One region of the Streptomyces kunmingensis genome, then DNA from elsewhere that is predicted to be linked to it. Evidence: riboswitches for the same ligand, from Rfam matches in the RefSeq annotation. Region 1 holds a riboswitch; each other region holds the start of a gene.
What was found. Region 1 has a riboswitch for cobalamin ahead of metE (5-methyltetrahydropteroyltriglutamate--homocysteine S-methyltransferase). Riboswitches for the same ligand answer to the same signal wherever they lie in the genome.
Positions count from the first base shown of each region.

Region 2: it holds a riboswitch for cobalamin, as region 1 does, so the genes downstream of both, ABD366_RS31050 (FecCD family ABC transporter permease) here and metE (5-methyltetrahydropteroyltriglutamate--homocysteine S-methyltransferase) in region 1, are expected to answer to the same signal.
Region 3: it holds a riboswitch for cobalamin, as region 1 does, so the genes downstream of both, ABD366_RS07330 (ABC transporter substrate-binding protein) here and metE (5-methyltetrahydropteroyltriglutamate--homocysteine S-methyltransferase) in region 1, are expected to answer to the same signal.
Region 4: it holds a riboswitch for cobalamin, as region 1 does, so the genes downstream of both, nicT (Nickel transporter NicT) here and metE (5-methyltetrahydropteroyltriglutamate--homocysteine S-methyltransferase) in region 1, are expected to answer to the same signal.

Region 1 is NZ_BAAATS010000028.1:235,512-242,563, reverse strand. Features, by position in the region: gene ABD366_RS32020 (DUF5134 domain-containing protein) at 1-277, opposite strand, end outside; gene ABD366_RS32015 (PepSY-associated TM helix domain-containing protein) at 274-1,650, opposite strand; gene ABD366_RS32010 (hypothetical protein) at 2,039-2,722, shown strand; gene ABD366_RS32005 (sigma-70 family RNA polymerase sigma factor) at 2,946-3,539, shown strand; cobalamin riboswitch at 3,649-3,872, shown strand; gene metE (5-methyltetrahydropteroyltriglutamate--homocysteine S-methyltransferase) at 4,037-6,361, shown strand; gene ABD366_RS31995 (response regulator transcription factor) at 6,396-7,052, opposite strand, start outside.
Region 2 is NZ_BAAATS010000028.1:51,387-58,438, forward strand. Features, by position in the region: gene ABD366_RS31035 (alpha/beta fold hydrolase) at 1-50, shown strand, start outside; gene ABD366_RS31040 (ABC transporter substrate-binding protein) at 91-1,095, opposite strand; gene ABD366_RS31045 (ABC transporter ATP-binding protein) at 1,132-1,893, opposite strand; gene ABD366_RS31050 (FecCD family ABC transporter permease) at 1,985-3,058, opposite strand; cobalamin riboswitch at 3,163-3,283, opposite strand; gene ABD366_RS31055 (SPFH domain-containing protein) at 3,397-4,407, shown strand; gene ABD366_RS31060 (NAD(+)/NADH kinase) at 4,404-5,303, shown strand; gene ABD366_RS31065 (pyridoxamine 5'-phosphate oxidase family protein) at 5,331-6,248, opposite strand; gene ABD366_RS31070 (VOC family protein) at 6,328-6,792, opposite strand; gene ABD366_RS31075 (CGNR zinc finger domain-containing protein) at 6,953-7,052, shown strand, end outside.
Region 3 is NZ_BAAATS010000005.1:457,329-464,380, forward strand. Features, by position in the region: gene ABD366_RS07320 (basic amino acid/polyamine antiporter) at 1-1,203, shown strand, start outside; gene ABD366_RS07325 (arginine deiminase) at 1,238-2,500, shown strand; cobalamin riboswitch at 2,625-2,827, shown strand; gene ABD366_RS07330 (ABC transporter substrate-binding protein) at 2,863-3,927, shown strand; gene ABD366_RS07335 (FecCD family ABC transporter permease) at 3,924-4,940, shown strand; gene ABD366_RS07340 (ABC transporter ATP-binding protein) at 4,937-5,722, shown strand; gene ABD366_RS07345 (L-threonylcarbamoyladenylate synthase) at 5,726-6,346, opposite strand; gene ABD366_RS07350 (hypothetical protein) at 6,506-7,052, shown strand, end outside.
Region 4 is NZ_BAAATS010000005.1:582,225-589,276, forward strand. Features, by position in the region: gene ABD366_RS07850 (TetR family transcriptional regulator) at 1-361, opposite strand, end outside; gene ABD366_RS07855 (oxidoreductase) at 443-1,438, shown strand; gene ABD366_RS07860 (class I SAM-dependent methyltransferase) at 1,451-2,164, opposite strand; gene rho (transcription termination factor Rho) at 2,516-3,694, shown strand; gene ABD366_RS07870 (GNAT family N-acetyltransferase) at 3,766-4,266, shown strand; gene ABD366_RS07875 (inorganic diphosphatase) at 4,436-4,861, shown strand; cobalamin riboswitch at 4,908-5,127, shown strand; gene nicT (Nickel transporter NicT) at 5,159-6,280, shown strand; gene ABD366_RS07885 (CaiB/BaiF CoA transferase family protein) at 6,360-7,052, shown strand, end outside.

The DNA of each region.
Region 1 (7,052 bases):
CGGTGGTACGGGTGTTCACGTGCGAGGAACGGGCCAGCGCGGCGGCGGCGAACCACAGCGCCCCCGCCGAGAAGACGACAACTTGCGGTCCGGCGGGAAGGTTCATGCCCCGGGGCCAGACCATCGCGGCCATCGCGACCCCCATGACGGCGTGCAGGGCGTGCCCCACCCGGTCGGCCGGTGCGCGGCCCGGCGCCGCCGTCAGCCACAGGGCGTAGAGAGTGGGAAGAACGAAGAGCGCGGTGAGGATCCACCTCAGTCCGATCGCGTTGATCACGCGGACACCTCCGTGCGCTCGATGCGGCGCCGCCGCACACCGATGACCAGGTCGATGACGAGGAACGCCAGCAGGGGCAGGCCGAAGAGCGGCACGTAGTAGCCGATCACGGCGGTCAGCAGCACAGCGGGAGCCAGGAACCGGCCCGGCAGACGCCGCCATGCCCCGCGTGCCGGTGCGCGGCCGAGCGCGAAGCCGTCGGCACGGGTGGGCCTGCGCAGCCACCACATGCGGTAACCCCACAGGATCATGCCGATGAGGGCGAGGGCGAGCAGAGCGAGCACGATCTGGTTGGCGAGGCCGAACAGCAGGCCCATGTGGGCGTCGATGCCCCAGCTGGTCATCTTGGCGAGCAGGGGGTAATCGGCCCAGTTCGTACGGTCGGTGACCTTGCCGGTGGTGGGATCGACGGCCACGGTGTCGTGGCGCTCGGGCCAGCTGCAGGTGTTCTCCTCGACCACGTACGCGGCCTGCTCCTCGCCCGGCGGGCTCACGTTGAGGACGCCGCGCAGTCCGGCCGCGTGCGCGGAAGCGACGACAGCGTCGATCCCCACGTCGTTCGCCGCTCCCGACCCGGTACCGGGCTTCTTCTCGGCTGCGGAGCCGGGCAGGCTCGTGGAGATGGCCGGACCGGGACCGGCCAGCGCCGACTGGATCTCCCCGATACTCGCTCCGGCGTGCACGGACCAGGTCATGCCGGTGACGGACAGGCCGAGCAGGCCGACCGAGGCCCACAGGCCGACCACGGCGTGCCAGGACATGGTGCGCCTGCGCCCCTTCGCGCCGCCCTGGGGGACGAGTACGCGCCGGAGTCCCTTGCGCGCGCGGGGAGCCGTCAGCCACAGGGCGAGGCCGCCGAGGATCTCCACCCAGAGCCAACTGGCGGCGATCTCGCTGTAGACGCGGCCGGGCTCACCGAGGTTCAGATGCCGGTGCAGGCCGTCCACCCAGGCCCGCACCGGCAGCCACCAGCCCGCGAACGTCCGCTCCTGGCCCAGGACTTCACTGGTGTACGGGTTCACGAACGCGGTCTGGGTGTAGTTGTCGGGCAGGCCCGGCTTGTCGAAGACGACGCGGGTGCTGTCCGTGCGGCCGGTCGCGGGCGTCACCGAGAACAGCGTGCCCTCGGGGACCGCCGTGCGGGCCGCGGCCACTTGGGCGGAGAGCGGCTCGGGGTCGCCCTGCGGGGCGACCTCGAGTTCGTGCCGGTATACGACCGCTTCGATCTGCGGTGTCGCGGTGTACAGCAGACCCGTGACAGCCGCGACGAGCAGGAAGGGACCGATGACGATGCCCGCGTAGAAGTGCAGCCGGAGCAGCAGGGGGCGCAGGCCGATCCACGACACAGGGGGCTTGAGGCCGCCCGGCGGCATGCCCGCTTCCTCGCTCCGTTCCTGCGCGGTGTCCGACTCGGCGTTCCGCTCGGTGTGCGTGGCGGGATCACTCGTAGCGGAGGCTTTCGTATCGGGGCCTGCGGTGAATATGTCCGTCGCGGCTTGCGCTGCGTGGCTTTCCGCCATAACGGGCCTTTCTGTAACGGAACGTCATCCGCCCTTTCTCGGCGGTCCGGTGTAGTGGTCGGATGCGCGGGCGGATGAGTTCCCTTCCTCCTCCTCTTCGCCTTCGCCTTCGTCTTCGCCTGAACGGCATCTCGCCTGTGAGGACCGCGATTTCCGCAATTCCGCTTGGGGCCGGGTACCGGGGTGGGAGCATGAACCCGCCATGATGGTTGGACGGTGTGCACGCACGGTTCGGACCGGGGTGTTCGCGGCGATCTGCGTCGCGCTCGCCGCCCTGGGGCACGTCGTCATGTCGGGCACCCGGATTCCCTGGTGGGCGCTGCCCGGCGCCCTGGCCATGGCCTCTGTCCTCGGCTGGGGTCTCTCCGCGTTCGAACGCGCCCCGCGAACCGTGCTCACGAGCTGTGTCGGCCTACAGGTCCTGCTGCACGTGACCCTGTCCCTGGCACAGGCCGGCGCACATCCTCGGTCCGGCTCGCCGCTGACGCGGCTCTGGATCTCGTATCTGCTCTGTACGGCCCCGGCCGCACCCGGTTCGCGGCACCTCGGTCACACCGCTGCCATGCCTTCCCTGCCGTCCATGGACGGTGGCATGGGCACTGCCGTGCACTCCATGCCGGGCATGGGCGTCCCGGGACACGGCATGAGCACGGTGTCCTCGGCGGGGATGCTCGCCGCTCACCTGTGCGCGGCAGTGGTGTGCGGTGCGTGGCTGGGCCGGGGCGAACAAGTCGCCTTCGACGCCCTTCGCGCCGTCGAGTGCTGGCTGAGTGCGCCGCTCCGCCTCCCGCGACTGCGCACGGTCCCGGTGTCCGGCGTTCTCCTCCCTCTCCTCAGGCCCGCCTCCGACCGGGCTCCGCGCCGTCTCCTTCTCGCCCGGTCGATCACTTCCAGGGGACCACCTGCCCGATTCGCTGTCGCCTGACGACAGCCGGCATCCCGGCGCCACCCCACACCAGGCGCCGGGCAGCGGTCACGTGCCGCCGCGCGACCGCCCCTCTCACTCCCCGCACCGGAGTCGTACCACGCGGCCACTCGGCTGCAGGCCTCGTCGCCCGGCACCTCTCCACATCAACTCTGTCTGTCCACGGGGCCAGTCACCCTGCCGCACGGGTCGCCTCCGGTGTCCGACCCGAGAAGGACACCAGGTGATCACTCCTGCCCTGCCGCGTTCGCGGGACGAGTCGGCGACCGTGCTCGCTCTCGCCGCCCGTGGCGGTGACCCGTGCGCCGCCGACCTCTTCGTCCGCGCGCTCCACCACGACGTCCGGCGTTACGTGGCGCGACTGTGCGCCGATCCCCACCTCGCCGACGACCTCGCCCAGGAGACGTTCCTGCGGGCGCTCGGCAGTCTCCACCGCTTCGAGGGGCGGTCCTCGGCCCGGACCTGGATCCTGTCGATCGCGCGCCGCTCGGTCGTCGACAACTTCCGGCGGGACGCGGCCCGGCCGCGCTTGTCGCAGACCGCCGACTGGCACAGCGCGGCGGAGCGTGCCCGGCTCCACCCCGCTCCCGGCTTCGACGAGGGCGTGGCGCTCTCCGCCCTGCTGGAGGCGCTTCCCGAGAAGCGCCGCGAGGCCTTCGTCCTGACGCAGCTCCTCGGTCTGCCGTACACGGAGGCGGCAGCGCTCATCGGCTGCCCTGTGGGGACGATCCGTTCCCGTGTCAACCGCGCCCGCCTGACCCTGATCGCACAACTGGAGGACGCGGAACGGCATGCGGCGGGTGCGATGCCGGACTGACGGGCCGGAACGTCGGTGCCGGCCTCCTGGAGGTCCCGCTGCCGTGCACCGCGTGTCTCATCTCCATCCGGATCCTGGACGCCCTGGTGAACCTCGGCCCGGGCGTCCTAGGGTGGCTCCCGCAGCTGGTTCGCCCTGTCAGCCAGGCAGGGAGTCGCAAGAGGGAACCCGGTGGGAATCCGGGACTGCCCCGCAGCGGTGAGTGGGAACGACCGCCGTCTTACGCACTGGACCTCGGGAAAGAGGTCTGGGAAGCGACGGCCAGTAGGTGTCCGTCCGGTCCGGACGGATGTGCTCGCGAGTCCGAAGACCTGCCATCTGCCCGTGTGCGTACGACGCGTACGCGGACATCCCGGTGACCTCGTGGGCGGGTCGGCGTACATATGCGGCGGACGACCGCGGCTTTGCCGCGCGAGGTCGAACCGCCGTCCGTGTCACTCCTTCGTGCCGTACGGGTCCCCGGGGCCCCAGGGATACGTCTCTCGAAGGAGATCTCCGTGACCACCAGGACCGCAGCCGCGGCAGCACGTGCCACCGTGTACGGCTACCCCCGCCAGGGCCGGAACCGCGAACTCAAGAAGGCGGTCGAGGGCTACTGGAAGGGCCGTGTCACCGCCGACGCCCTCCGGACCATCGCCGCGGGCCTGCGCCGCACGAACTGGCGGGAACTCTCCGCCGCCGGCATCACCGAAGTCCCCACCGGCGATTTCTCCTCCTACGACCACGTCCTGGACACCACCGTCATGGTCGGTGCGATCCCCGCGCGCCACCGGGCCGCCGTGGACGCCGACGCACTGGACGGCTACTTCGCGATGGCCCGCGGCACACAGGACGTCGCGCCGCTGGAAATGACCAAGTGGTTCGACACCAACTACCACTATCTGGTGCCCGAGTTGGGGCCTCAGACCGTCTTCACCGCCGACTCCACCAAGCAGGTCACGGAGTTCGGGGAAGCCCTCGCTCTCGGCCTTTCGCCCCGGCCCGTTCTCGTCGGCCCGGTCACGTATCTCCTGCTCGCGAAGCCCGCGCCCGGTATCGCCGCCGACTTCGACCCGCTCACCCTCCTCGACCGGCTGCTGCCCGTGTACGCAGAGGTGCTGGCCGATCTGCGCGCGGCGGGTGCCGAGTGGGTGCAGCTCGACGAGCCCGCCCTCGTCCAGGACCGCACCCCGGCCGAACTGAACGCCGCGGCCCGCGCCTACCGCGATCTCGGCGGCCTGACCGACCGGCCCAAGCTCCTGGTCGCCTCCTACTTCGACCGCCTCGGCGACGCCCTTCCCGTGCTCGCCAAGGCGCCTGTCGACGGCCTCGCCCTCGACTTCACCGACGCGGCGGCCGCCAATCTCGACGCGCTCGCCGCCGTCGGCGGTCTGCCCGGCAAGCGACTCGTGGCCGGTGTCGTCAACGGCCGCAACATCTGGGTCAACGACCTGGAGAAGTCGCTCACCACGCTCGGCACCCTGCTCGGACTCGCCGACCGGGTCGACGTCGCCGCGTCCTGCTCGCTGCTGCACGTCCCGCTGGACGCTTCCCTGGAGCGCGACATCGATCCGCAGATCCTGCGCTGGCTCGCCTTCGCCCGGCAGAAGACCGCCGAGATCGCCGCGCTCGCCAAGGGTCTCGCCCTGGGCACGGACGCGATCACCGCCGAACTCGCGGTCAACCGGGCCGCCCTGTCCTCCCGCGCGACCTCGCCGATCACCCGTGACCCCGCGGTGCGCGCCCGAGCCGCCGCCGTCACCGGATCCGACGCCCGCCGCGCCCAGGCGTACCCGGAGCGGGCCGCCGCCCAGCGCACACACCTCGGCCTGCCGCTCCTGCCGACCACCACGATCGGCTCGTTCCCGCAGACCGCCGAACTGCGCACCGCCCGCGCCGACTTGAGGGCCGGCCGCATCGACACCGCGGGGTACGAAGAGCGCATCAGGAACGAGATCCGCGACGTCATCTCCTTCCAGGAGAAGACCGGCATCGACGTCCTGGTGCACGGCGAGCCCGAGCGCAACGACATGGTCCAGTACTTCGCCGAGCAGCTCACCGGCTACCTGGCGACGCAGCAAGGCTGGGTCCAGTCGTACGGCACGCGGTACGTGCGTCCGCCGGTCCTGGCCGGCGACATCTCGCGGCCGGACCCGATGACGGTGCGCTGGACCACGTACGCCCAGTCGCTGTCGGACCGGCCCGTCAAGGGCATGCTCACCGGCCCTGTCACCATGCTCGCCTGGTCCTTCGTCCGCGACGACCAGCCGCTCGGCTCCACCGCACGCCAGGTCGCCCTCGCCCTGCGCGACGAGGTCGACGACCTGGAGGCGAACGGCGCTTCGGTCATCCAGGTCGACGAGCCCGCGCTGCGCGAGACGCTGCCGCTGCGCGCCGAAGACCATGCCGCGTACCTGGCCTGGGCCACCGAGGCGTTCCGGCTCACGACCGCGGGCGTGCGTCCGCAGACGCAGATCCACACGCACATGTGTTACGCCGAGTTCGGCGACGTCGTCCAGGCCATCGACGACCTCGACGCCGATGTCATCAGCCTCGAAGCGGCCCGCAGCCACATGCAGGTCGCCCATGAGCTGGCCGAGCACGGGTACCCGCGCGAGGCGGGACCCGGGGTCTACGACATCCACTCGCCCCGCGTCCCCAGCCAGGAGGAGTCAGCCGCTCTGCTGCGTACGGGACTTGAGGCCATCCCGGCCGAGCGGCTGTGGGTCAACCCGGACTGCGGGCTGAAGACCCGCGGGTGGCCCGAGACGCGTGCCTCGCTGGAGAATGTGGTCGCCGCCGCTCGTACCGTCCGCGGCGAGCTGAACGATCCCACCGTCTGACGCGACCGGTCGGCGAGCTGTCGGCCCGGGGCACTCACAGTGCCTCGGACCGGCGGTGGTCACTCGCGGTGACCAGGCCGGTTTCGTAGGCGGTGACGACGGCCTGGACGCGGTCGCGCAGGCGGAGCTTGGCGAGGACGCGGGTGACGTGCGTCTTGACGGTGGTCTCCGCGAGGTGAAGGCGGGCGGCGAGCTCGGCGTTGCTCAGGCCCTGCGCGAGCAGGCGCAGCACGTCGAGTTCGCGGGGGGTCAGGGTGGCCAGGTCACGGTGGAGGGTGGCGGTTTCCGGGTCCCGGCGGGCGTGGCGCTCGACGAGGCGGCGGGTGATGGCCGGGGCGAGGAGCGCGTCACCGGTGCGGACCAGCCGGACTGCGGCGCTGAGGTGTTCCGGGGTGACGTCCTTGAGGAGGAAGCCACTGGCTCCGGCGGACAGGGCCCCGTAGACGAGATGGTCGAGGTCGAAGGTGGTCAGGATGATCACCCGGGGTTCGCCGGGGGCGCCGGTGAGGATGCGGCGGGTGGCCTCCAGGCCGTCGAGGTCGGGCATCCGGATGTCCATGAGGACGACGTCGGGGCGGGTGCGGCGGACGGCCTCGATGGCCTCGTTGCCGTCGGCGGCCTCGGCGACGACGTCGATGCCGTCAGCGGTGAGGATCATGCGGAAGCCGGTGCGTACCAGGGCCTGGTCGTC
Region 2 (7,052 bases), 180 kb from region 1:
TCACCGACGCCGTCCGCCGTTTCGCCCGTCACCTTCCCGCCGTCGACTGAGCGCGCCGCGGCCCCACACGCCGCCTGAGGTACGTGTCGGTCAGGACGCCTCGGCACCGCTGCGCAGGTATGCGCCGAGCCGCTCGATCGCCGACGGATTGCGCGGGCTCTCGACGAGATCGGCGTAGTCCAGCGTGTAGATCCGCTTGTGTTTGATCGCGGAGACGTTCCGCAGCGGCGGGTAGGAGAGCAGGAACTTCTTCTTCTGCTCCGCGCTCGTCGAGCCGTAGTCGTTGATGACGACGACGTCCGGGTTCCTCTTCACGACCGTCTCCCAGCCGATCGTCGTCCACGAGTCCTTGAGGTCGTGCAGGAGGTTGACGCCCCCGGCCTCGCTGATGATCTGCTCGGGCGCGGCGTAGCGGCCCGAGGTGAAGGGCTGGTCCTGTCCGCTGTCGTAGAGGAAGACCGAGGGCCTCTTTGCGCCCTTGGCCTTCGCGCGCACGTCGGCGACCCTCGCCTTGTACTGCTTGATCAGTTTCCGCGCGCGGTCCTCGACGCCGAAGATCCTGCCGAGGTTCTCCAGGTCCGTGTAGAGCGCGTCGAGCGGTGGCATGATGCCGCGCGAGGTGCTGGTGCGGGCATTGCGGCAGGATTCGGTGAGCAGATACGTGTCGATGCCCGAGGCGTGCAGCTCGTCGGGTGTGAGCGCGTTCTCGTTGAAGCCGTAGTTCCAGCCGGCGAAGACGAGGTCGGCGTGCGCGGCGAGGGCCACCTCCTTGGTGACGCGGTCCTTGGAGAGCCACTTCACCTCTTTGTACGCGTCCTTGTACGGCAGGCCTTCGAGGGAACCCTTGTCGGCGGGCATGACGTACCCGGCCATGCGGTTCTCCAGGCGGAGCGCGAACATGAGCTCGGTGATGCCGACATCGTTGGTGACGACCCGCTCGGGGCGTGTGTCGTAGGTGACCTTCTTGCCGCAGTTGGTGACGGTCACCGCCTGCGACTTCGCGGTCTTGTTGTCGGATGCGACCTCGGCGCCGCAGCCGGTCAGGGTGAGGGCGGCGGCGAGGCCGAGCGGGACGGCGGGCAGGAGCTTGCGCACGGGTGGCCTTTCAGGAGGGGTCGGGGCTCGGGGGTGTCAGGGGCTCAGGGGGTCGAAGAGGAACTGCGTGGTGCCGGTCCCGGGGTGGCGCACCCGATGGGCCCGGACGCCGAAGACGTCGGCGAGGAGTTCGGGGGAGAGGACCTCGTCCGGGCGGCCCGAGGCGATGACCCGGCCGCCGTGCAGCACGTGCAGCCGGTCGCAGTGGGCGGCGGCGAGGTTGAGGTCGTGCAGCGCCGCGAGCACGGTCGGCCCGCTGGTGCGGACCCGGCGCAGCACGTCGAGCTGGTGGGCTATGTCGAGGTGGTTGGTGGGCTCGTCCAGGACGAGGACGCGCGGCTCCTGGGTGAGGGCGCGGGCGATGAGCACACGCTGCTTCTCACCGCCCGAGAGCGACAGGAAGCCGCGCTCGGCGAGGTGCGCGACACCGGCCTGTTCCAGCGCTGTCCGGCAGATCCGCCGGTCGCGCGCGGCGTTGCGTTCGCGGTGCGGCAGGCGGCCCATCGCGACGACCTCGGTGACGGTGAAGTCGAAGTCCGCCGCTGTCTCCTGCGGCAGCGCGGCGAGCACGCGCGCCGCGGCCCGGGGCGTCATGCGGTGGACGTCCTCGCCCTCGACCCTGACGACTCCCGCGTCGGGGCGTCGCGCGCGGTAGACGCATCGCAGCAGCGTCGACTTCCCGCTGCCGTTGGGGCCGACGAGCCCCACGAAGGAGCCGGTGGGCGCGTCGAGCGTGACCTCGTCGACGAGCCGTGCGCCCGCCACCTCGACCGAAACACCTTCGACATCGAGTCGCACGTGTCTTCCTCTCAAGCCGGACTTCGGTACGTGTACGGGGCAGGTGATGCGGCGCGCGAACTCGGCGGCCGTGAACTCGGCGGCCGTGCATTCAGCGGCCCGTGAGCGCGAGTCCGCCGCGCCTCATGAGCAGCAGGAACGCGGGTACGCCGAGGGCGGCCGTGATCACGCCCACGGGAAGTTCCGTCGGCGCGAGCAGCATCCGCGACAGCACGTCGGCCCACACGAGGAGCACGGCCCCGGCGAACGGCGCGACCGCGAGCACCCGCGCGTGCGAGGCGCCCACGAGCATGCGCACGAGGTGGGGAACCATCAGCCCGACGAAACCGATCGCCCCGCTCACCGCGACGACCGTGCCCGTCACGGCCGCCGTCACGACGAACAGTTCACGCCGCAGCCGGTCGGGCGGCACGCCCAGCGCCGCCGCCGTCTCGTCCCCCATCGACAGCGCGTCCAGCGAGCCGGCCCGCAGCCGGAGCCACAGCCAGCCCGCGAGTACCGTCACGGCGGCGAGCGGCACCTTCGGCCAGGTCGCCCCGCCCAGGCTGCCGAGCAGCCACATCATCGCCGCGCGAGCTGCCTCACCCCGCTCGGCGCCGAAGACCATGACGGTCGTGACCGCCTGGAACCCGTAGGCGAGCGCGGTACCGGTCAGGACGAGCCGCAGCGGGCTGAGCCCGAGCGGGGACCGGGCCACCACGTAGACGACGAGAGTCGCGACGAGTGCGGACAGGAAGGCGGAGAGGGACAGCGCCCATACGCCGAGAGAGGCGAGGGCGCCGAACAGGATGACCGCGTTGGCGCCGACGGCGGCGCCCGAGGAGATGCCGAGGACGAAGGGATCGGCGAGGGCGTTGCGCACCAGCGCCTGTACCGCGACGCCGACCGCGGCGAGTCCGGCGCCCACCACGGCCGCGAGCACGACACGGGGGAAGCGGATCTCCCACACGATGGTGTACGCCGCGGCGTCGTCGGGAGCGAGACTCCCTCCGCTCAGGCCCGCCCACATGAGCCGCAGTACGTGCCCCCAGCCCATGCCCGTGGCTCCGAGTGCGACGCCGCAGGCGAGCGAGACGAGCAGGACGAGTGCGAGCCCGACGGCCAGTGGGGTGGTGGGTATGCGCCCGCGAGTGACACCCGCGGGGGCGGAGAGAGCGGTGGTCAAGGCGGGCGCACATCCTGCGGGCTGTGCCGCCGGCGGAACGTGCAGGGTGCCGGCAGGGCCCGGAGGCTCTGGGGTCCCTGCTCGCAGTCCACGGCGAGCGGTTGACGGGTTGCACGCCTGCCGTGGGTGATCGGACTTGGCGTGGCTCTGGACGAGCCACGTACACCGTTGCGGGACAGCGCCGGATTCGCACCGGCTTCCCCCACGGGAGGCATGCGCAGCGTAGCAAGCCGGAGTTGAGGGCTGCGGCCGGTGCTCGGCCACGACTTCTTGTCGTCCCCTTGACGACAAGAAGGCTCCTATTTAAAGTCATGATGACTCTAATCGAGGGGGTTCCCATGGCCGACATCACCAAGCGCTTCGGCTGGCGTCATCTGCGGACGGCGCCCACGTCCCACGTACGGCACCACCGCTCGGGGCGGCTCGCGCACGACGGTTCGGGGCTGAGCTTCTGGTTCCGTCCCCTGACGGCCGCGTTGTCGGAAGTGCCGGTGGACGACCGGGAGTTGGCGATGACCTTCCACGCCCGCACCGCCGATTTCCAGGACGTCGCCGTGCAGGCCACGGTCACGTACCGGATCGCCGATCCCGCCGTCGCGGCCGAGCGCCTCGACTTCTCCGTGGACCCGGACACGGGCGTGTGGCGCGGCGCCCCTCTGGAGCAGCTCGCCACGCTCCTGACCGAGAGCGCCCAGCAGCACGCCCTCGAAGTGCTCGCCCGCACCCCGCTGGCCGCTGCCCTCGCCGACGGCGTGCCCGCGGTGCGCGAGCGCGTCACCCAGGGCCTGGGCGAGGAGCCGCGGCTGCCCGCCACCGGCATCGAGATCGTCGCGGTACGGGTCATGGCGGTGCGCCCCGAACCGGAGGTGGAGCGCGCGCTGCGCACCCCCGCCCGCGAACTCATCCAGCAGGAGGCGGACCGCGCCACCTACGAGCGGCGCGCGGTCGCCGTGGAGCGCGAGCGCGCCATCGCCGAGAACGAACTGGCCAGCCAGATCGAACTGGCCCGGCGCGAGGAGCAGTTGGTCGAGCAGCGCGGTGCCAACAGCCGGCGCGAGGCCGAGGAGAAGGCGGCCGCCGACGCGGTACGGGTCGGCGCGGAGGCCGACCGGGCCGTCCGGCTCGCCCGCGCGGAGGCCGAGGGCGCCCGTGAGGTCGGCGAGGCCAGGGCCCAGGCACAGGCGGCCTGGCTGCGCGTGCACGGCGAGGCCGACGTGGCGACCCTGCACGCCCTGACCGGCACCCGGCTGGCCGAGAACCTGCCCCGCATCGACAGCGTCACCGTCTCCCCGGACGTGCTGACCGGGCTGCTCGCGCGCTTCGGGGCACAGCAGGAGCCGGGAGCATGAGCCTCGCGCCCCGCGCCGTCCTGGTCCATCGCACCACGGAGTACGAGGAGTTGGTCGCCCGGCACGGCACGCACGGGCAGGCCGCCTTCTTCCTCTCCTCGCGGGGCCGCTCCATCGACGAGGTCGTCGAACGGCACCACCGGGCCCGGCGCGCGCTCGCGCAGGTGTCGGCCGCGGTGCCGCTGAACTGGCGGCGCGCGCAGGTGGAGCGGGCGGATCTGGACCGCTTCCTGTTCGGTCCGCAGGACGCCGTGGTGGTGGTCGGGCAGGACGGGCTCGTGGCCAACGTCGCGCAGTACGCCGGGGATCAGCCGGTGCTCGGGGTCGACGCCGACCCCGGCCGCAACCCGGGCGTCCTGGTGCGCCACCGCCCGGAGGCCGTGGCCCGGCTGCTGCCCGCCGCCTTCTCCGCGTCGGCCGGCGCGGACGAGCTGACCATGGTCGAGGCCGTCACCGACGACAGTCAGCGTCTGGTGGCGCTCAACGAGATCTATGTCGGTGCGGCAGGCCACCGCACCGCCCGCTACCGCCTGGGCCTCGACGACGACAGGGGTGCCGTCGAGGCCCAGGCCTCCTCCGGGGTGTTGATCGGGACGGGAACCGGCGCCACCGGCTGGCTGCGGTCGGTGTGGCAGGAGCGCGCCGCGCAACCGCGGCTGCCGGGGCCGACGGACGACCGGCTCGCCTGGTTCGTACGGGAAGCGTGGCCGTCGCCTGTCACCGGGACGCAACTGAACGCGGGTGAACTCACCGCCGGCGCACGGCTGTCGGTGACCGTGGAGTCCGAGCGGCTAGTCGCCTTCGGGGACGGCATGGAGAGCGACGCGATCGAGCTGACCTGGGGCCAGACGATCCGCCTCGGCCTGTGCCCCACGAAGCTGCGGCTCATCGGCTGAAGGCGCACGCGGACCCGGAGCGTGCGGTCATGCCGTGCTTCCTTCAAGGGACACAGGGGGGTTGAAGCGGGAGAACTCCGGGGCGCTCCAGCGCAGGGGCGAGGCATGGTCGACGCGAACGGCCCGCTCGACGGTGAAGTCGACGACGCGCTGGGCCCCGGGCAGGGCTGCCGCGCGGTCCGGGTCCCAGTCCACGGTGGCCGTACCGGTGAGGTGGAGCAGGGTGCCCGTCGCCCAGTCGGGGAGCAGCAGGCCCGCCTTGGGATTGACCTCGAGGTTGCCGAGAGTGTTGAACATCGAGTTGCCGAGGTAGTCCGGCCAGCGCAGATGGGTCGGATCCACGGCGGTGAGAAAACCGGGGTGACCGCCGCGGTGGGAGGCGTCCGCGTTGCCCTCGAGGTCCGCCGTGGCGACGAAGAAGGTGTCCGTCGCATGGACGAACGCCATGTCCTCGGAGGTGAGTTCGCCGGCGTGCCGAGGCCGGCCGGGTGTGGCCGACTGCCATCGCGGCTCCCGTTTCTGGATGTACTTCGGGCAGTTGGCGTAGACCTGCTGAAGTTCGATGTCCAGCGTGTTCTCCGCGGTGCGGTGTGCGGTGCCGTTCATCCGCATGCGGCGTCGGGTGCCGGGGTCGATGGCGATCACGCCGACGCGGGCCGTGCCGGCGAGCGCCGCATGGAGGGGGTCGTACGGTCCAGGCGCGGCCCGCACGGTCAGCGACGAGGGGCCGGTGACGGTGATGAAGCCGGCCTCGCCGGTCAGGACCGAGGCCCAGAGGTCACCGCGGCTGTCGGCCGCCCCGATGACGATCATGGGCTGCGCCGCCAGGAACAGTCGGGCCGCGTCGGGGATGTCGGTTCTGACGATCGCGGCGACAGTGCCGGCCGCGTGACGCGAACCTGCCCGCTCCTGCACCGCCAGTTCGCCGTCGTGGTAGATGGCCATGATCTGCCTCGCTTTCTCACACGTCCGGTCGGGGGCGCGGTACGGGAGGTGTGCCGGGCATGACTCGCGGTCCAGCGGTCTAGAAGAAGCCGCAGGTGGGTTCGGCCCCGGCCGGGGCGGGTGCGCCTTCCGCGCCGGAGGGGACGTAGACCTCCAGGCGGATGCCGTCGGGGTCGTGGAAGAAGATCCCGCCGGACGCGGCGCCCTCGGCGTGCGCGACGACCCCGTCGTGGGCGAACTCGGCTCCGAGTTCGCGCAGCACGGCTTCCGTCGCGGCGAGGTCGGCTAGCGACTCGACCTGGAAGGAGAGGTGATGCAGGCCCGCCGCTGCGGTGGCGAACCCTCCCTCGCTCTGCTGCCACAGGGTGACGACGATCTCGCCGTCGCGGCCGAGGAAGGCCCAGCGCCGGTCGTCCGACGTGCCCTCGGCCAGGGTCTCGAAGCCGAAGGCCTTGGAGTAGAAGGGCAGCGACCGGTCGAGGTCGGTGACGCTGAGGCCGACGTGGCCCGTCCGGAGTGCGAGAGGGGCGGTGGAGGTGGTCATGCGGGGTCCTTCCGGAGAGCCGGCACCGGAGGCCGATCGGCCTAACCGGTGAAATGAACTTTAGGGGTTTGGTCCTGCAGGTGCAACCGGCTAAACTGATTTAGGCGGTTGTGGGTCGATCATGTGATGCCATGGACGCCGACACGAAGGGGCGCAGAGCATGAGCACACATCCCGTCCAGGCCGCCGGTGCGGACCCCCGCCCCCTCCTCGGGGAGCCCCTGCCGCTCGACCTGCTGAACACACGCTGGGTCGACGACG
Region 3 (7,052 bases), on a different contig from region 1:
GTGTACGCGTACGCCAAGGCCGGGTTCGGCGAGTACCTGGGCTTCTTCTCGGCGTTCGGCTACTGGGCCAGCGCCTGCGTCGGCAATGTGACGTACTGGGTTCTGATCATGTCCACCGTGGGCGCGATCTGGCCGGCGCTCGGTGAGGGTGACACGGCGATCGCGGTGGTGCTCTCGTCGGCCGGTCTGTGGGCGTTCTTCCTGATGATCAGGCGCGGTGTGAAGGAGGCCGCGGCGATCAACAGGATCGTGACCGTGGCGAAGATCGTGCCGATCCTGGTCTTCGTCGTCCTGGCCCTGGTGTTCTTCAAGCCGTCGGTGTTCGCGGAGAACTGGGGCGGCGCGGACTACGCCGGGTCCCTGTTCGGCCAGGTCCGCGGCACGATGCTGGCCACCGTCTTCGTCTTCCTCGGCGTCGAGGGCGCGAGCGTCTACTCGCGGCACGCCAAGAAGCGCTCCGACGTCGGCCGGGCCACGATCCTCGGCTTCCTCAGCGTCTTCGCCGTCTTCGCCTCCGTCGTCATCGTGTCGTACGGGATCCTGCCGATGGGCGAGATCGCCGAGCTGCGCCAGCCGTCCATGGCGGGCGTGCTCGAGGACGCCGTCGGCACCTGGGGCAAGGTGTTCATCAGCGTCGGCCTGATCGTCTCCGTCCTCGGCGCCTATCTGGCGTGGACGCTGATGGCCGCCGAAGTGCTGTTCGTGGCGGCCAAGGACGACGACATGCCGCGGTTCCTGCGGCGCGCCACCGCCGCGGACGTCCCCGTGCCCGCGCTGCTCATGACGACCGTGCTCACGCAGGTGGTGCTGGTCGTCACCGCGTTCTCGGACGACGCCTTCAACTTCGCGCTCGACCTCACCAGCTCGCTCTCCCTGATCCCGTACCTGCTGGCCGCCGCCTTCGCCGTGAAGCTCGGGACGCGCACCGACCGCCGTACGGAGGGCGGGCGCACCACGTCGCGCGAGCTGACGATCGCGGCGATCGCCACGCTCTACACGGCGTTCATGCTGTACGCCGCCGGGCTGAAGTTCGTCCTGGTCTCGTTCGTCTTCTACGCGCCGGCCACGATCCTGTTCGTCATGGCCCGCAGGGAGCAGGGCAGACGCCTGTTCTCCCCGCGCGAGCTGGCCATCCTGGCCGTGTCCGTCGTGGGCGCCGTGCTCGGCGTCGTCGCGCTGGCCGCCGGCTGGATCAGCCTGTGAGTCCCGTCCGCCCCTCAAGCCCCGGAGGCACACCGTGACCGACCACGACACCCCCGCTTCGGCCGCGTACGGCGTCCACTCCGAGGTGGGCCGGCTGCGCAAGGTGCTCGTCTGCTCGCCGGGGCTCGCCCACCGCCGGCTGACCCCGACCAACGCCGACGATCTTCTCTTCGACGACGTCATGTGGGTGGAGAACGCCCAGCGGGACCACGCCGACTTCGTGAACAAGCTGCGGCAGCGCGGTATCGAGGTGGTCGAGCTGCACGAGCTGCTCGCGCAGACCATGGCGCTGCCCCGAGCGCGGTCCTGGCTTCTGGACCGCAAGATCATCGCCAATCAGGTGGGTACGGGGCTGATCGACGACACCCGCGCCTTCCTGGAGACACTGGAGCCGCGACAGCTCGCCGAGTTCCTCATCGGCGGTCTCGCCACCACCGACCTGCCGGACGAGTACCGCTCCGCGTACGTGTCGATGGCCCGGGAATCGACCGGTGTACGCGAGTACCTGATGCCGCCGCTGCCCAACACGCTCTACACCCGCGACACCACCTGCTGGCTGTACGGCGGCCTCACCCTCAACCCGCTGTACTGGCCCGCGCGGCACGACGAGACCCTGCTGATGAAGGCGATCTACTGCTTCCACCCGGACTTCGTCGACTCGACCGTGTGGTGGGGCGACCCCGAACTCGCCTGGGGGCAGGCCACGTTCGAGGGCGGCGACATCATGCCCGTCGGCAACGGCGTGGTCCTGATGGGCATGAGCGAGCGCACCTCGCGGCAGGCCATCACGCAGGTCGCCGCCGCCCTGTTCAAGAGCGGCGCGGCCGAGCACGTCATCGTCGCCGGGATGCCGAAGCTGCGCTCGGCGATGCATCTGGACACCGTCTTCACGTTCGCCGACCGGGACATCGTGACGCTCTACCCGCGGATCATGGACTCGGTGCACACGTTCTCGCTGCGGCCCAGCGACCGGGCGCCGGGGCTCTCCATCGTCGACGAGGGCTCCGCGTCCTTCGTCGACGTCGTCGCCAAGGGGCTCGGACTGCCGGACCTGCGGGTGATCGAGACCGGCGGCGACGTCTACGCGTCCGAGCGCCAGCAGTGGGACAGCGGCAACAACGCGGTCGCCCTCGAACCCGGCGTCGTCGTCACCTACGACCGCAACACCCAGACCAACACACTGCTGCGCAAGGCCGGCGTCGAGGTCATCACCATCGTCGGCGCCGAACTCGGCCGCGGCCGCGGCGGCGGCCACTGCATGACGTGCCCCATCATCCGCGAGCCCGTGACCTTCTGACCGCGCTCGCCCGCCACGGTGCCGGTGACGAAGACGTCGCCGGGGTACAGGAACGGCCGATCCTGACCCGGGTAGTGAGGCTGCGCACGAGCGGCGAACGATTTCCGGGAGCTGGTCAGGCGCGTGATACGTTCCGGAGGCCAGTCGTACCTTTGTGCGTTCTCGAACGCGTACGGGTCAGGGAATCCGGTGGAAATCCGGAGCTGACGCGCAGCGGTGAGGGTGACGGGCGGAGCCACAGCCACTGAGCCGATCGCCGGTTCGGGAAGGCGCCCCGTCCGGACGATCCCAAGTCCGAAGACCTGCTGGCACCCTCCGGAGCCGAACTGCGGCCGGGGGTGAACCGTAGGCCGGCTCCGCGCATGAGCCCTGGACGCAGAGGAACTCCCGTGCTGTTCGCACGTCACATCCGCCGTAGCGCACCGCTGTTGGCGGGCGCCCTTCTCCTCACGGCGTGCGGCGGCTCGGGCTCCGCCGGCACCGCGGACCGCGCGGGCGCTTCGGACTCCGCCGTCACCCTGGACAACTGCGGCAAGAAGGTCCGCGTCGCGCACGCCCCGCGCCGTGCCGTCGCCCTCGACCAGGGATCCGCGGAGATCATGCTCTCGCTCGGTCTCGCGGACCGGATGGTGGGGACCGCGACGTGGACCGATCCCGTCCTGAAGGGGCTGGAGAAGGCGAACGCGAAGGTGCCGCGGCTCGCCGACCGCTACCCGTCCTTCGAGAAGGTCCTGGACACCGAACCGGACTTCGTCTCCGCGTCGCTCACGAACACCATCGGCAAGGGCGGGGTGGCGCCGCGTGAGCAGTTCGACAAGCTCGGCGTGCCCACCTACCTCTCCCCCACCGACTGCGCCGGCAAGGACAACAGCGGGGACGGCGACGGCGAGCGCACCAGCGCGCTGGCCCTCGACACCGTCTACGGCGAGATACGTGACCTGGCACGGATCTTCGACGTGAAGGAGCGCGGCGACAAACTCGTCGCGCGGCTCCAGTCCCGCGTCGCCAAAGCGACTTCGGGCGTGGACGCCGAGGGTGTGAGCGTCCTGTACTGGTTCGCGAACTCCGACTCGCCGTACATGGCGGGCTGTTGCGGCGCGCCCGGCATCGTCACCAAGGAACTCGGGATGCGCAACGTCTTCGACGACACGCACGAGGAGTGGCCGCAGATCAACTGGGAGACCGTCGCGGACCGCGATCCGGACGTCCTCGTCATCGGCGATCTGACCCGCCGCTCGCAGTCCGCGGAGTCCGCCGCACAGAAGATCAAGTTCCTGGAGAGCGACCCGGTCACCAAGAACATGACCGCGGTCCGCGAGAAGCGCTACGTCCTGCTCAGCGGGCAGGCACTGAACCCGACGATCCGCACCGTCGACGGGGTGGAGAAGGTGGCCGCCGCGCTGCGCGACTTCGGCCTGGACAAGTGAGCGCCCTCCGGCCCGCCCTGTACTGGGCCGCGGCCCTCGCGGCACTCTGCGCCTCGGTCGCCGTGGCCATCACCATCGGCCCGGCGCACATCAGCGTCGCCGATGTGTGGTCGGCGGTCGGCGCCCGGCTCGGCTGGGGCGGTTCGGACCTCTCCCCGATCCGCGACGGCATCGTCTGGAACCTCCGGCTGCCGCGCACCCTGCTCGCCGCGGTCTGCGGGGCCGGGCTCGCGGTGTGCGGCACGGTGCTGCAAGCACTGCTGCGCAACCCCCTCGCCGACCCGTTCGTGCTCGGCGTCTCCTCGGGCGCGTCGACCGGCGCCGTCCTCGTCGTGGTGCTCGGCCTCGGCGGCGGCGCCCTCTCCGTGTCCGGCGGGGCGTTCATCGGCGCGCTCTGCTCGTTCGCCCTCGTCCTGGTCCTCAGCCATGTGCTGGGCGGCACGACGGACCGGGTGGTGCTGTGCGGGGTCGCGGCGATGCAGCTGTTCTCCTCACTGACCTCGTTCGTGGTCCTGACCGCGGCCGATGCCGAGACGACCCGCGGCGTCCTGTTCTGGCTGCTCGGCTCGCTCGGCGGAGTCGGCTGGACCGAGGTGTGGCTGTGTCTCGCGGTGCTCGTGGTGACGCTGACGGTCTGCCTCGGGTACGGCCGGACTCTGGACGCCTTCTCCTTCGGGCCGGAGGCGGCGGCCGCGCTCGGCGTGCACGTGGCGCGCACCCGGCTCGTCCTGCTGTGCGTGACGGCGCTGCTGACGGCGGCGCTGGTGAGCGCGGCCGGGGCGATCGGTTTCGTCGGACTCGTCCTGCCGCACGCGGCGCGCGCCCTGGTCGGCCCCGGGCACACCCGGCTGCTGCCGGTCACGGCGGTGGCCGGCGCGGTGTTCCTGGTGTGGGTCGACACGCTGGCCCGTACGGTCCTCGAACCCCAGGAGGTTCCGGTGGGAGTGGTGACGTCGCTGATCGGCGTGCCCGCGTTCGTGCTCGTCCTGTTCCGCGGCCGGAGCGCCCGGTGAGCGCGGGCCTGGCCGCGGACCGGGTCGCCTGGTCGGCCGGGGGCGCCCTCGTCCTCGACGGAGTGAGCCTGACGCCCCTGGCCGGCACCGTCACCGGAGTGCTCGGCCCGAACGGCTCGGGCAAGTCGACACTGCTGCGCCTGCTGGCCGGAGTGCTCGCCCCGGCATCCGGCGTCGTCACGCTGGACGGCGACCCGCTCGCCGCCGTTCCTCGCAGGACGGCCGCCCGGCGCATCGCGCTGGTCCACCAACAGGCCGACACACAGGCCGAGTTGACGGTCGCCGATGTCGTACGTCTGGGCCGGATCCCGCACCGCAGGGCCTGGACACCCGCCTCTGCCGCGGACGAGGCGGCGGTCCGAGACGCCCTGGAACGCAGCGGCCTCACGAGCCGGGCGCACCGCCTGTGGCACACCCTGTCCGGCGGCGAGCGCCAGCGGGCGCAGATCGCCCGCGCCCTGGCGCAGGAGCCGCGCGAGCTGCTGCTCGACGAGCCCACGAACCATCTGGACATCCAGCACCAGCTGGAACTCCTCGACCTGATCTCGGGTCTGGAGCTGACCAGCGTCGTCGCCCTGCACGATCTGAACCTGGCCGCCACCTACTGCGACCAGGTGCTCGTCCTGCGCCAGGGCCGGGTCGTGGCGGCTGGCGAGCCGGGCGCCGTCCTCACCGAGGAGCTCATCGCCGATGTCTACGGCGTCCGTGCCCACATCACCCGGCCGGGACCGGGCGAGCGCCCGCACATCCGCTTCCTGGGCACCCTCACCGGCAGCGCCTGACCGTCACTCGAAGCGGTCGGGGTCCCCCGCGCCGCGTCGCACGATCGTGGCCTCGCCTTCGGAGAAGTCGATGACGGTGGTGGGCTCGGTGCCGCAGTCGCCGGAGTCGAGCACGGCGTCCACCACGTGGTCGAGCCGCTCCTTGATCTCCCAGCCCTGGGTGAGCGGCTCGTCCTCGCCGGGCAGCAGCAGCGTGCTGGAGAGCAGCGGCTCACCCAGTTCGGCGAGGAGCGCCTGGGTGACGACGTGGTCCGGGATGCGGACACCGACCGTCTTCTTCTTCGGGTGCTGCAACTGGCGCGGCACCTCACGGGTCGCGGGCAGGATGAACGTATAACTGCCGGGCGTGGCCGCCTTGATCGCGCGGAACACGTCGTTGTCGATGTGCACGAACCTGCCGAGCTGGGAGAAGTCCTGGCACACCAGCGTGAAGTGATGTTTGTCGTCGAGGTGGCGGATCGTCCGGATCCGCTCGACGCCCTCGCGGTTGCCGAGGCGGCAGCCCAGCGCGTAGCAGGAGTCCGTGGGGTAGGCGATCAGCGCGCTGTCGCGGATGGAGTCGGCGACCGCGCCGATGGTGCGCGTCTGCGGGTTCTCGGGATGCACGTCGAAGTACCTGGCCATCCGCCGAGCCTACGGGATCAGTGGGCCGGGTCACGGCGTTGCGGGTCCCGGGTCACCGGGGATCCGCGCGACAATCCCGACACCCGCCCACCCTGCCCTCTTCCACCGGGCGAATCACGGCCCATACTGGTCGTGCCCCGACCACTCACAGAAGACTCCATGGCCAAGAACAGCACCTCTTCGATCACCGTCCCCGACACCGCCTGGCTGGGGCGCGGGAGCCACCTCGGCCCCGAGCCCGAGCAGGACGTCCGGCGCAACCTGATCGCCCTCAAGGCGGCCGGGGTGCTCGACGACTTCCTGGATCTCGACCCCGCCGAAGCGGCCCGCTCCAGCGTCCTGCACCCGCGGGACGAGTCCGCCGACCCCGGCCTCTCGGCCCGGCGCCTGTTCGAGGCGCGCTGGCGCGTGGCCGACGACGTCACGGTGCGTGCGCAGCTGACGACGTACGACCCCGAGGGGCGCCGCAAGGACGGCGACGGAGTCTCCTGGGTCCTCGCCGCGGAGGCGGAGCGGGTCTGGGACCCGCACTGGCCGTCTCCCGCGACGATGTTCTGGCCGGACAGCGACCGGGTCCCCTGGGACCACGACACGGTGTCGGGCGTGCGGCTGCGGGCGGCGAACCATCTGCCCAAGGACGACGACGAACTGCGCCACCGGCTGCGGGACTGGACCCGGGAGAGCTGGTACGTCCATGTGGTGGTGC
Region 4 (7,052 bases), on a different contig from region 1:
GGGTGCGCAGGATCAACTGGACGACGCGCAGCGCCCGTTCGGAGTCGGCGGCGCAGGTGGTGACCGGGACCCGTACCGCGTGCAGCAGGGCCGCGGCCGGTGTCTCGCCGGCCGGCCGCTCGGCGAGGGCCGAGCGCATGTCCGCGCCCATGTCGGCCAGGAACTGGACGACGACGTCCTCCTTGGACGCGAAGTAGCGGAAGAAGGTCCGCTTGGAGACTCCGGCGGCCGCGACGATCTCGTCGACGGTGACCGCGTCGAAGCCCTTGAGCGCGAGCAACTGCAGGGCCGCCTCGGTCAGTTCGTCCGAGACGAGCTGCCGTTTGCGCTGGGCAAGGCTCAGGTGGGGTCGCGTACTCACCCCCACACCCTACACGCCATGCCCCGGATGACACTCAGGCGCGTCTTGACACCAAGTGCCATCAAGGCCAGTCTGTGCCGCATGAATCAGGAACAGCGGTGGGACATCGGCCGGATTCCGGACCGGACAGGGCGGGTGGTGGTCGTCACGGGGGCGGGCAGCGGCCTCGGCCTGGCGAGCGCACGGGCCCTCACTCGCCGGGGCGCGCACGTGATCATGGGTGTGCGCGACCCGGACAAGGGGCGGGCGGCGGCCGCGACGATCACCGCCGCCCAGCCGGACGCACGCCTCGAGGTGCGCCGGCTCGACCTCGCGGACCTGGGTTCGGTGCGTTCGTTCGCCGATGAACTGCGCGCCGGTCATCCGCGCGTCGATGTGCTGATCAACAACGCCGGGGTGATGGCACCGCCCCGCACCCTCAGCGCGCAGGGTCACGAGGTGCAGTTCGCGACGAACCACCTCGGGCACTTCGCGCTCACCGGGCTGCTGCTCGATCTGCTGGCGCAGGCGCCGGATCCCCGGGTGGTGACGGTCAGCTCGCTCGAACACCGCAAGGCGCGCATCGACTTCGACGACCTGAACGGTGCGCGCCGGTACGCGCCGATGGAGTTCTACCGGCAGTCGAAGCTGGCCAACGCCGTGTTCGGCCTCGAACTGCACCGGCGCCTGTCCGCGGCCGGCTCCCCGCTGCGCAGCGTGCTCGCGCATCCCGGCTACAGCGCGACCGGCTTGCAGACCAACGGCACGGTCCGGCTGCCGCGTCTGCTCTTCGGCTACCTGGCGAGGCCGCTGGCCCAGTCCGCGGACCAAGGCGCGCTGCCGCAGCTCTACGCGGCGACCGAACCCGGCGTACAGGGCGGGGAGTTCATCGGTCCGGACGGCCGGGGCGAGATGCGCGGTGCGCCGACACGGGTCGAGGCGGCGCCCGGCGCCGTCGACACCCAGGTGGCACGGCGGTTGTGGGAGGTGTCGGAGGAGCTGACGGAGGTGCGCTACCCGCTCCCAGTTCCGGCCCCGACCCCGACCCCGGCTCCGGCTCCGGCTCCGGCTCCGGCTCCGGCTCCGACTGAGTCGTAAGGCCGAGGTCGCCTAAGAGCGGCGAGTGGCCACGACGAGCCGGCAGCGCGGGCTGCCGTCGGGCCGCTCGCCCAGCTCGGGCAGCGCCCGCAGCGCGACGTCGAACCCGGCCCGGCCCAACTCCCTGTGTACGTCGCCGAGTCGGAACGGGCGGTAGTACATGACGAACGGCGGCCGCCACACGGCGTTGCGCACGCGCATCACCCCGTCGAAGCCGAGCATCGCCCAGTATCCGCGCGACCCCGGCCGCGGCGGCGCCGGCAGCGGGAACGCGAACTGCCCGCCCGGGCGCAGCACTTGGCGCACCTGGCCGAACAGATCCGGGTACTGCCCCGGCACGAAGTGGCCGAACGCGCCGAAGCTCACCACCAGGTCGAAGACGGGCCCGAAGGGCAGCGCGAGGGCGTCCCCGCGGACGTACGAGGCCGCAGGCCCACCGGCGCGCGCGACCTCCAGCATGCCCGCGCTGAAGTCGACGCCCACGGCCCGCCCCGCGCACACCTCGCGCAGCACGCCGAGCCCGGCCCCGGTCCCGCAGCACAGGTCGAGCCCGGTCTCGTACGGCCCGAGTTCGCGCAGCGCCCGCGCGACCGGGTCGAGCAGGAGGTCAGGCGTGCGGAACGGCGTGTGGTCGAACTTCGGCGCGAGCAGGTCGTAGCCGCGCTCGACCGACGACAGCGCCTGAACGGCCAGCTCGCGGAGGGTGGGGCCCTGGGGTGTGAACATGGCGGATCAGCATAGATCGGCGGGCCGCCGAAAGCCGCTCTTGCCGCGCACCCGGGGTCGGATGCTACTGTCTCAGTGGCACATGTGTTACGCCCCTTCGAGGCGCCGGTGCCGATCTCTTCTCCTCAGCGCCTGAGCGCACCTCCTTTCCGGTCTGCGTCACAGCGTGCGTCACCCCTGGTCAACAGGTTTCCGGCGGATTCTTCCCGCCCCTGCGCTGCCAGGTCCCTCTCCCGGCCACGGGCTGTTCTGCCCGTCCACGGGGCGTGACATTCCGCCCCGCCTCGCGCCGGATCCCACCCCTCCTCTGCCCGCGTACGGACCGCGTCCGCGAAAGGACCCTGATCGACCATGACCAGCACCACTCTCGAAGCGCTGGAAAAGCCCAGCACCGCCGCGGAGAGGCCGCGCGCCGCCTCCGCACCCAAGGCCCCCGTCCGGACCGCCGGCGTCCTCGACATCGGCGTGAACGGGCAGGGCCTGCTGCGCGGGAGGGACCTGTTGCCGACCTCCCGCGATGTCCAGGTCCCCGCCACTCTCATCCGTCAACTCGGCCTGCGCAAGGGCGACTTCGTGGACGGGCTGTGCGCCAAACCGCACACGCTCAGCCACGTCGAGACCATCGACGGCGCCCCCGTCGACGCCGTGCGCCGCCGCCCCCGCTTCGGCGACCTCACCCCGCTCCACCCCGCGGCACGGCTGCGCATGGAGAGCCCGGCGAGCGGCCTCGGGGGCCGCGTCGTCGACCTGTTCGCCCCCATCGGCAAAGGGCAGCGCGGACTGATCGTCGCGCCGCCCAAGACCGGCAAGACCGTCCTGCTCCAGCAGCTCGCCGCGGCCGTCGCCGCGAACCATCCCGAGGCCGAGCTGATGGTGGTGCTCGTCGACGAACGCCCCGAGGAGGTCACCGACATGCGGCGCTCCGTGCGCGGCGAGGTGTACGCCTCCACGTTCGACCAGCCCGCCAAGGCACACATCGCGCTCGCCGAGCTCGCCGTGGAGCGCGCCAAGCGCCTCGTCGAACAGGGCCGCGACGTGGTGATCCTGCTCGACTCCCTCACCCGGCTGTGCCGCGCCCACAACAACGCGGCCTCTTCAGGTGGCCGCACCCTGTCCGGCGGTGTCGACGCCGCCGCGCTGTTCGGCCCGAAGCGCCTGTTCGGCGCCGCCCGCAACACGGAGGAGGCCGGCTCCCTGACGATCCTCGCCACGGCCCTGGTCGACACCGGCTCCCGCGCCGACGACTACTTCTTCGAGGAGCTCAAGAGCACCGGCAACATGGAGCTGCGCCTCGACCGCTCGCTCGCCGACCGCCGCGTCCACCCCGCCGTCGACATCACCCCCTCCGGGACCCGTCGCGAGGAACTCCTGCTGCCCGCACCCGAGTTGACCGCCGTACGGGGGCTGCGCCGGGCCCTCCAGGGCCGCGAAGGCCAGTCCTCCTACGAGGCACTGCTCGACAAGCTGCGCCGCACCCCGGACAACGCCGCGTTCCTGCGCCAGGTCCATTCGACGGTGCCCACCGGCTGAGACCGGTACCCACCGGCTGAGACCGGTACCCACCGGGCCGACGCCTCCCCCGGGTGCGTAATACTCGCTGTATGACCTCGAGCATTACGCGCCCCGGTGGCGGCCCGGCCGTCACGGTGCGGCGGGCCACCGCGGGCGACGCCAGACGCCTGACCCGGCTCGTGCGCGGCTCCCGCGCCTACGAGGGCCCGTACGCGGGAATGGTCGCGGGCTACCGGGTCGGCCCCGACTACATCGAGGCGCACCGGGTCTTCGTCGCGACCGGCGCGACCGGCGGGGCGGACGAGCGCGTACTCGGCTTCTACTCCCTGCTCCTCGCCCCTCCCGAGCTGGACCTGATGTTCGTCGCGAACGACGCGCAGGGCCTGGGCATCGGACGTCTGCTCGTCGCGCACATGCGGGCGGAGGCCGCGACCGCCGGGCTCGACCATGTGCGCGTCGTCTCCCACCCGCCCGCCGAGGGCTTCTACCGCAGCGTGGGGGCCCTGCGCACCGGGACCGATGCCGCGCATCCCCCGGCCGTCGCCTGGGACCGCCCCGAACTCGTCTTCCCCATCTCTCCCTCGGTGTGACTCCCGCGCGGTCCGAGGGGTTCCGGTCTCGCCGCGCACGGCGCACACTCGGGGGCATCCGAGCGGGCGGCAATGGGGCAAGGAGGCCACATTGGGCGGCAGCGAGACGCGCGGCGACGCGTTCGACGTGATCGTGGAAATACCGCAGGGCTCCCGGAACAAGTACGAGATGGATCACGAGCTCGGCCGGATCAGGCTCGACCGCATGCTGTTCACCTCGACCCAGTACCCCGCGGACTACGGCTACGTCGACGGCACGCTCGGCGGCGACGGCGACCCGCTGGACGCGCTCGTCCTGACCGACGACCCCACCTTTCCCGGCTGCACCATCGAGTGCCGGGCGATCGGCATGTTCGTGATGAGCGACGAGAAGGGCCCGGACGAGAAGGTCCTCTGCGTCCCCGCCCACGACCCGCGCCATGCCTCGATCCAGGACATCGAGGACATCCCCGAGTTCGACCGCCTGGAGATCACCCATTTCTTCGAGGTCTACAAGGACCTGGAACCCGGCAAGTCGGTGGAGGGCTCGCACTGGGAGGGCCGCGACAAGGCGTACGAGGAGATCGGGCGGGCCCGCGCGCGCCGGCGGGGATAGCCGCCCGCGGTGGGACAGCCGCCCGCGGCGCCGGGGAGTGCGTCGACTAGGGTGGCCGGGCCGTGGTGCTCGGGAAGACCGGTGACGGCCCCCAGGGGTCAAGTCCGGAGCGGCCCTCGCCACTGTGATCGGGTTCCGCACCGCCCTCGGGTGGGTGCGGAACACGCCGTTCCACCGCGCCACTGGACGCCTTCGGGCTGCTGGGAAGGCAGGAGCGGCGTGGCACACCCGTAAGCCAGGAGACCGGCCGCGGCATCTCACGAAGTGATCCACGAGGTGCTGGAGCGTGATCAAGGCATGACCCTGCCCGGAAACTCCCCCGCGCGGCCCACCGGCCCGCACCCCCACCCGGCCTTCCGCTGGCGCCGCGAGGACACCGTGCGCACCGCGGGTCTCATGGCGGTGATCGCCGCGCTGCACATCGTCGCGTTCGGCGTGCTGTTCCTCCTCGTCGTCCCCGAGCACTACGAGGTCGGCAACAAGGCCTTCGGTATCGGCCTCGGCGTCACCGCGTACACCCTCGGGATGCGGCACGCCTTCGACGCCGACCACATCGCCGCGATCGACAACACGACCCGCAAGCTGATGGCGGACGGCAAGCGGCCCGTCTCCGTGGGTTTCTGGTTCGCGCTCGGCCACTCCAGCGTGGTCGTCGCGATGGCCGCCCTCGTCGCGGGCGGCGCGGCCCTCGCGGGCACCCTGCTGAACGACGAGTCCGGCACCCACCAGGTGCTCGGCATCGTCGGCACCACCGTCTCGGGTACGTTCCTGTACCTCATCGCCGCGCTCAACCTCGTGGCGCTGCTGGGCATCCTGAAGGTCTTCCGGGCGATGCGCGAGGGCTCGTACGACGAACGCGCGCTGGAGCAGCACCTGGACTCACGGGGTTTCATGAACCGGATCCTCGGCCGTTTCACCAGGTCGATCACCCGCCCGGGGCAGATGTATCCGCTCGGTTTCCTCTTCGGCCTCGGCTTCGACACGGCGACCGAGGTGACCTTGATGGTGATGGCCGGCAGCGGCGCCGCGGCGGGGCTGCCCTGGTACGCGATCCTGTGTCTGCCCCTGCTGTTCGCCGCGGGCATGAGCCTGTTCGACACGCTCGACGGGACGTTCATGAACTTCGCCTACCAGTGGGCGTTCTCCAACCCGGTGCGCAAGGTGTTCTACAACCTCACCATCACCGGCCTGTCGATCGCGGTCGCCTTCTTCATCGGCACGATCGAACTCGTCGGCGTCCTGCACGAGAAGCTCGGCCTCACCGACGCGGTGACGGGGTGGATAGCCGGGCTCGACCTGGACAACGTCGGCTATGTCATCGTCGGTCTCTTCGTCGTGGTGTGGGCGGCGGCGATCGCGTACTGGCGCCTTGCCAGGGTCGAGCAGCGCTGGTCCACGCGGGCCGCCGAGAGCGGCTGAGGATCCTGCCCGCCGGGCGGGCGTGAGCGTCGCATACCGTGCAGCACGACGACACCCGTACGAGCACGGAGGACCCCGGATGAGCGCCGCCCACCTGCCCCTCGACGGCGTCGCCGTCGTCAGTCTGGAACAGGCGGTGGCCGCGCCGTTCGCCACGCGCCAGCTCGCCGACCTCGGCGCACGGGTGATCAAGATCGAGCGCCCGGGCGGGGGCGACTTCGCGCGCCGCTACGACGAGACGGTGCACGGCCAGTCCAGCCACTTCGTGTGGCTGAACCGCTCGAAGGACTCGGTGACGCTCGACGTCAAGACGGCCGGCGGGCGCGCGGTCCTGGAGCGGCTGCTCGCCGGCGCGGACGTCTTCGTACAGAACCTGGCGCCGGGCGCCGCGGCCCGCCTCGGTCTGTCCGCGCGGGAGTTGGCGGAGCGCCACCCGGATCTGATCGTCTGCGACATCTCCGGCTACGGCAGCGACGGGCCGTGGGCGCACCGCAAGGCGTACGACCTCCTCGTGCAGTGCGAGACGGGCGTCGTGTCGGTGACGGGCGCGCCCGACGCCCCGGCCAAGGTCGGCATCGCGATCGCCGACATCGCGGCCGGCATGTACGCGTTCTCCGGCATTCTCACCGCACTGTACGAGCGGCGGGCCACGGGCACCGCACGCGCGGTGGAGGTGTCGCTGTTCGAGGCGCTCGCGGAGTGGATGGGCTACCCCGCCTACTACACGGCGCATTCGGGCCGGCAGCCGCAGCGGGTCGGCGCAGCGCACGCG